Linked DNA regions of Actomonas aquatica. The protein of the gene in region 1 binds, or shares a complex with, the protein of each later gene. Links are inferred from orthologs where the notes say so. Each region holds a gene or a part of one and is shown on either strand. Other genes may lie near its edges. The genes, in order: K1X11_RS04975 and K1X11_RS04410.

What was found.
Region 2: the proteins of K1X11_RS04975 (region 1) and K1X11_RS04410 are in contact, whole or in part, in a cryo-EM structure (PDB 8Z21), measured with the Escherichia coli proteins. The link is inferred for Actomonas aquatica from one-to-one orthologs.

The regions. Positions count from the first base shown.
Region 1 is NZ_CP139781.1:1,314,326-1,317,638, forward strand. The notes cover bases 219-3,212. They hold K1X11_RS04975 (ABC transporter permease), read left to right. Parts: upstream 219-1,253; coding sequence 1,254-2,171; downstream 2,172-3,212. Other genes in these bases: K1X11_RS04970 (ABC transporter permease), read left to right, coding at 281-1,201; K1X11_RS04980 (ABC transporter ATP-binding protein), read left to right, coding at 2,200-3,212. Outside these bases: K1X11_RS04965 (ABC transporter permease), read right to left, coding at 1-108; more of K1X11_RS04980, read left to right, coding at 3,213-3,313. UniProt on the Escherichia coli protein: Part of the ABC transporter complex OppABCDF involved in the uptake of oligopeptides and of the ABC transporter complex MppA-OppBCDF involved in the uptake of the cell wall murein tripeptide L-alanyl-gamma-D-glutamyl-meso-diaminopimelate.
Region 2 is NZ_CP139781.1:1,153,422-1,156,497, forward strand. Bases 38-2,794 are described here. They hold K1X11_RS04410 (ABC transporter ATP-binding protein), read left to right. Parts: upstream 38-804; coding sequence 805-1,785; downstream 1,786-2,794. Other genes in these bases: K1X11_RS04405 (ABC transporter ATP-binding protein), read left to right, coding at 38-783; K1X11_RS04415 (tRNA (cytidine(34)-2'-O)-methyltransferase), read right to left, coding at 1,894-2,364; K1X11_RS04420 (response regulator), read left to right, coding at 2,488-2,794. Also shown: more of K1X11_RS04405, read left to right, coding at 1-37; more of K1X11_RS04420, read left to right, coding at 2,795-2,883; K1X11_RS04425 (homoserine kinase), read right to left, coding at 2,918-3,076. UniProt on the Escherichia coli protein: Part of the ABC transporter complex OppABCDF involved in the uptake of oligopeptides and of the ABC transporter complex MppA-OppBCDF involved in the uptake of the cell wall murein tripeptide L-alanyl-gamma-D-glutamyl-meso-diaminopimelate.

The DNA.
Region 1 (3,313 bases):
CATCGTGGCGTTCACCCCGATGCCGAGAGCGAGGGTAAAAAGAGCCACGAGCACGAAGCCGGGGGCCTTGGCGAGGGAGCGCAGCGTGAAGCGGAGGTCTGTCAGCATGCCGAAACCACCCCGCAACCACGCTTCAGGTTGCGAAATATCGCAATTTTCTGCGACCCGGCCCCAAATTTGCGGTCCGTCCGGGAGCTTTTGTGCTTTCTGCCCCCGTCCGCAGGCAGCTAGACAAAGGGCGTCACTCGCCTGACACACACACTACTACAGACCCACCGATATGTTTCGTTTCATCGCCCGCCGCCTGCTGGAGGCCGTTCCGGTCCTCTTCATCATTGTGGCCGTTTCCTTCGTGATGCTCCACCAGGCGCCCGGAGGTCCCTTCGACAGTGAAAAGGCCGTCACGCCCGAGGTGCTTGCCAACCTCGAGGCCCACTACGGCCTGAACAATCCGCTGCACGTGCAGTTCTTCGACTACTTGAAGAGCATTCTGCTGCACTTCGATTTTGGGCCCTCGTTCAAATACCCGAACCGCACCGTCAATGAGATCATCGCCGACAAGCTCCCCGTTTCGCTGGAGCTCGGCCTCACCTCACTGACCGTCGCGCTCCTGATCGGTATCCCGCTCGGCACCCTCGCCGCGGTCTACCGCAACAGCTGGGCCGACTACCTGTGCTCTTCGATCGCGATGACCGGTATCTGCATTCCGACCTTCGTGCTCGGTCCGCTGCTCGTTTTGTTCTTCGCCATCCACCTCGGGTGGTTCAACGCCTCGGGCTGGTATACGAGTTACGACCGCGTGCTCCCGGCCGCCACCCTCGGCATGGTTTACGCCGCCTACGTCGCCCGCCTCACCCGCGGTGGCATGTTGGAAATCCTTAACCAGGATTACATCCGCACCGCCCGCGCCAAAGGAGCCAGCGAGACGCGCGTCATCTTCAAGCACGCCCTGCGCGGCGGTCTGCTGCCGGTGGTGTCCTTCCTCGGCCCGGCCATCGCCGGCATCCTCTCCGGCTCCTTCGTCATCGAGACCATTTTCCAAATTCCCGGCCTCGGCCGCGAATTCGTGAACAGCGCCTTCAACCGCGACTACACCTTGGTGCTCGGCACCGTCATCCTCTACGCCTCGCTCATCATCACGCTCAACCTCGTGGTCGACGTCGTCCAAGTGTGGCTGAACCCCAAGCTCAAGTTCGAGTAAGCCGACCGACGCCTTACTTCATCCTTCGAACTTCTTACTTCCTACTTCGAGCATGTCCCTTTCCCTCTCTCCCTCCGCCGAACAACTCCCGTCCAGCGCCCCGCTGCCCGAGGACCTCGAGCAAGGCTCCTCCCTCTGGCGCGACGCCTGGCACCGCCTGGCCAAAAACAAATTGGCCCTCTTCGGCGGCATCGTCCTCATCGTGCTGACCATCGCTTGTATCGCCGGCCCCTGGTTCAGCCCCTACAGCTACGAGGAAACCAACCTCAACAACACCTTCGCTTCGCCCAGCGCCGCACACTGGCTCGGCACCGACCAACTCGGTCGCGACCTCATGGTGCGCCTGCTCTACGGCGGTCGCATCTCCATCGGCGTGGGCCTTTGCGCCACCTTCGTCGCCCTCACCATCGGCGTCGTTTACGGCGCCACCGCCGGCTTCTTCGGCGGCAAGACCGACTCCGTCATGATGCGCATTGTCGACATCATGTATGCCCTGCCCTTCACCATCTTCGTCATCCTGCTGATGGTGTTTTTCGGCCGTAACATCATCCTGCTCTTCGTCGCCATCGGCGCGGTCGAATGGCTCACCATGGCGCGAATCGTCCGCGGCCAGATCATGTCGCTCAAGAAAATGGAGTTCATCGAAGCCGCCCGCTCGCTCGGCCTCGGCAAACGCCGCATCATCTTCCGCCACATGATCCCCAACGTGCTTGGGCCGATCATCGTTTACACCACCCTCACCATCCCGGCCGTCATGTTGCTCGAGGCCTTCCTCAGCTTCCTCGGCCTCGGTGTGCAGCCGCCCATGAGCTCCTGGGGCTCGCTGATCAAAGACGGCGCGGAAAAGATGGAGGAATACCCGTGGTTGCTCCTCTTCCCGGGTGCGGTCTTCTCGCTCACCCTCTTCTCGCTCAACTTCCTCGGCGACGGCCTGCGCGACGCTCTCGACGTCCGCTCCTCCAAGGACTGATTCACCGCGCCTCGTTCGCGGTCTCATCATGAAGCGTTTCCGTCCCTTTCTCGGCTACCTCAAGCCGGTCAAAGGCACGCTCATCGCCGCGCTGTTCTGCGGCCTGATCTTCGGTGCCGCCAACGGTGCCGGCCTGCCGCTCATGATGAAGTGGGTCTTCCCGCAGATCTTTGCGGAGGACGCCGTCGCACTCACCACGATGGAGCTGTTGCTGGTCGCCGCCTGGCTGCCACTCATCTTCGTGATCCGTGGTCTCTCCGGCTACGCCAACGTCTACCTGGTGCAGCTGGCCGGCGTGAAGGTGCTCGAACGCATCCGCCTCGATTTCTTCAGTAAGCTCCAACGCCTTCCCCTGTCGTTCCTACAACGTCAGTCCAGCGGTGACCTGATCTCCCGCGGCCTCGCCGACACCAATCAGCTCCAGTTCACCCTCACCTTCGCGGCCAACGAAATCATCCGCCAGCCCGCCACCTTGCTGGGCTCGATCGGCTTCCTCGTCTGGGTCGCCTTCAACGAGCGCGGCGTCGCCCTCGTGTTGGTCTGCCTCGCCGTCGTGCCGCTCTGCGTGCTGCCCATCCGCTTCATCGGCAAAAAGATCGTGCGCCGCGCTCAGGAGGTGCAGACCGAACTCGGCTCCATCACCGGTCGTTTCAGCGAAAACCTCGCCGCCGCCCGCGAGGTGCGCGCGTTCGGACTCGAGGAGCGTGAGGTGGGCAAATTCAGCGGCATTAGCAGCGCCCTCGTGCGCTTCCAGATGAAGGTGGTGAAATACCAACAGGCCCTCAACCCGGCCATTGAGATCATCTCCGCCGTCGGCATCTCCATCACTCTCATCTATGCCTACCGCGTCGGCGTGGAGTTGGAGTCCTTCCTCTCTCTCATCACCGCCCTCTACCTCAGCTACGAGCCGATCAAAAAACTCGGCGGACTGAACAACGAACTCAAAAAGGGCTCCGCCGCCCTCGCCCGCATCGAGACCGTGCTCAACGAGCCGGTCACGATCAACGACCCGGCCGATCCGCAACCCTTCGACCAAGTCCGCGGCGACATCTCCATGGAGAACGTCGCCTTTGCCTACCGCGGCAGCGAACTCGTGCTGCAGGACATCAACGTCCACATCCCCGCCGGCACCGTCTGCGCAC
Region 2 (3,076 bases), 160 kb from region 1 along the record:
AGCGGCACCGCCATGTTTGATGGCGTCGACCTGCTCAACTGCACCCGCGCCCAGGCCCGCTCCATTCGCGGCAAGCGCGTGAGCATGATCTTCCAGGACCCGATGACCTCGCTGAATCCCTACCTGCGGGTCAGCGAACAGCTCATCGAGCCGCTGATGATTCACGAAAAAATCTCCAAAGCCGAAGCGTTGAAACGCGCTCTGGAGATGCTCGACGCCGTCGGCATCAACGACGCCTCCAGCCGTATCCACTATTACCCGCACGAGTTCTCCGGCGGTATGCGCCAGCGCGTGATGATTGCCATGGCGCTCATCACCAAACCCGAGCTCCTCATCGCCGACGAGCCCACCACCGCGCTCGACGTGACCGTGCAGGCCCAGATCCTCGAGCTCATCCAAAAGATGCAGCAGGAGATCGGCATGGCGGTCATCTTCATCACCCACGACCTCGGCGTCGTCTCCGGTCTCTGCGACCGCGTGCAGGTGATGTATGCTGGCAAGATCGTCGAGACCTCCGACACGCGCACCCTTTTCTACGAGCCGAAGCACCCCTACACCCGCGCGCTGCAACGTTCCATCCCGTCCATGCAGCCCAAGGGCTCCGAGCTCTACACCATCAAGGGGCTGCCACCGGACCTTTCGAAGCCGCTCGCCGGCTGCAGTTTCGCCCCGCGCTGTGAGTTCGCCACCGACGTCTGCCGCGAAGGCGACGCCCCCGCCCTCGCCGCCACCAGCGACCACCACCAACACGCCTGCCGCCGCGTCCAACTCGGCGAACTTTGATCCTTTTCCAAGGCCCGGACCATGCCTGAGACCATTCTTGAACTAAAGAACCTCCAGACCCACTTCCCGATCAAGAAGGGGGCGTTTATTAAAAAGACCGTCGGCACCGTGAAAGCCGTCGATGGTGTCGACCTCAAGGTGCAGCAGGGCGAAGTCCTCGGCCTCGTCGGCGAGTCCGGTTGCGGCAAGTCCACCCTCGCCCGCACCGTCATGCAGCTCGTTCCCACCACCGGTGGCACCGTGGTGCTCGAGGGCCGCAACCTCACCTCCAGTTCCGACTCCGACGTGCTCTCCATCCGCCGCGATCTGCAGATGGTGTTTCAGGATCCCTACGCGTCGCTCAACCCCCGCTCGACCGTCTTCGCCACCCTCGCCGAACCTCTGCTCGTCCACAAGGTCTGCAAGTCCTCCGAAGTCACCGCGCGCGTGACCGAGCTCATGAAAACCGTCGGCCTCGCGCCGCGCTTCATGCAGAAATACCCGCACGAGTTTTCCGGCGGTCAGCGTCAACGTATCGCCATTGCCCGCGCTCTCGCGCTGCGGCCCAAGGTGGTCATCGCCGACGAACCCGTCTCGGCCCTCGACGTCTCCATCCAGGCTCAGATCCTGAACCTGCTGGCCGACCTCGTGCGCAAGATGGGCCTGAGCCTTATCTTCATCGCTCACGACCTGTCGGTGGTGAAACACATCTCCGATCGCGTCGCGGTCATGTATCTCGGCAAGATCGTCGAAATCGGCAAAGCCGAGGACATCATCGAAAAACCCGCGCATCCCTACACCCGCGCGCTGGTAAGTGCGATTCCCACGCCGAACCCGGACGAAGAGCGCAACCGCAAGCGTATCGTGCTCCCGGGCGATCCGCCCTCTCCGATCAACCCGCCTTCCGGCTGCACCTTCCACCCGCGCTGCCCCCACGCCAAGGACGTCTGCAAGACCGAGCGCCCGCTCCTCGAGGTGTTTAAGGACCGCGAAGTTTCCTGCCACCTGAAGGCGGAAATCTGAATCGCGCTTTGCGCGGTAAATCCTAACCGAACAAATCCTAAATCCTAAAAGCTGAGAGGCGTGTAGTCGCCCTCTGGATTTAGGATTTAGCCCCTAGGATTTAGGATTTCAGCTTTGGCCACGTGGCCAAAGTTGCCGCACTGCTTCGTAGGTCGCCACTCCCGCGGCCGTGCTGAGGTTCAGCGAGCGCAGTGAGTCGTTGCGATGCGGGATCGTGAGGCGTTGCTCCTCGCCGATTTCGTCATGCAGCCAGTCCGGCGCGCCGTGACCTTCGTTGCCAAACACCAGACCGTCCCCATCGGCATACGTCACATCCCAATAGGACTGCTTCGTTTTGGTCGTAAATAACCACAAACGCTGTGGGGCAAACTCACTCGCCCGGAACGCCGCCCAATCGTCGTGATGATGAACATCGAGTTCATACCAGTAATCCATGCCCGCCCGTTTCAGGTGCCGATCAGTGATTTCAAATCCCAGCGGATGCACCAAATGCAGCCGACTCCGCGTCAGCGCGCACATACGACCAATATTACCCGTATTCTGGGGAATCTCCGGTTGAAATAACACCACGTGTAGCATCTTGGCGCGGACCCTACGTCCAAACTTCCCGGATACAACCGCAACCCGCCGAGGCGTTTCACCACCTCATGCTTTACTGCCACAAAATTACATCCAAACTCAACCGATCCTGCTTCCCCCGCTTTGACCGACTTTAATACACCGCACGCAATCATTGTTGATGACGAGCAATCCTACTTGGATCTGCTGGCTGTCATCTTGGAAGAGCACCTCGATTGCCCCGTATCCACTTTTGTTCGAGCCAGCGACGCTCTGGCCGCCATGCGGACTCTGCCGGTCGGCATCATCGTGACCGACTACTACATGCCAGACATCGACGGCATCGAGTTCCTGCGCCGTTCGGCCAAGGCGAAACCCGGCGTGCCGGCCATCATGATCACCGGTCACGCCGATGCCATATCGCAGGAGCAACGAGACAGCTTGGAGAACCTCCGCGCCGTCCTCGCCAAACCCTTCCGCGCCCAGGTGCTCGCGGATTCCATTCGCCAATTCTGGCCCGCCGCTGGCGGTCAGGCCTGAGTTTTTGGAGCGGCTGTCGTGCCCGCCGGGGCGCTTACTCGACGACCAACCCGTGGTTGTCGGCGCTCAGCACGTTGATCGCACTGTCGATGCCTTTGGCGGCAAAGGCGCTTCGCATCGCGTCGCCCACGGCCGCGGCGGTATCCACCAACCCCACACACAGCACGCTGGAGCCACTGCCGCTCAACCAGCC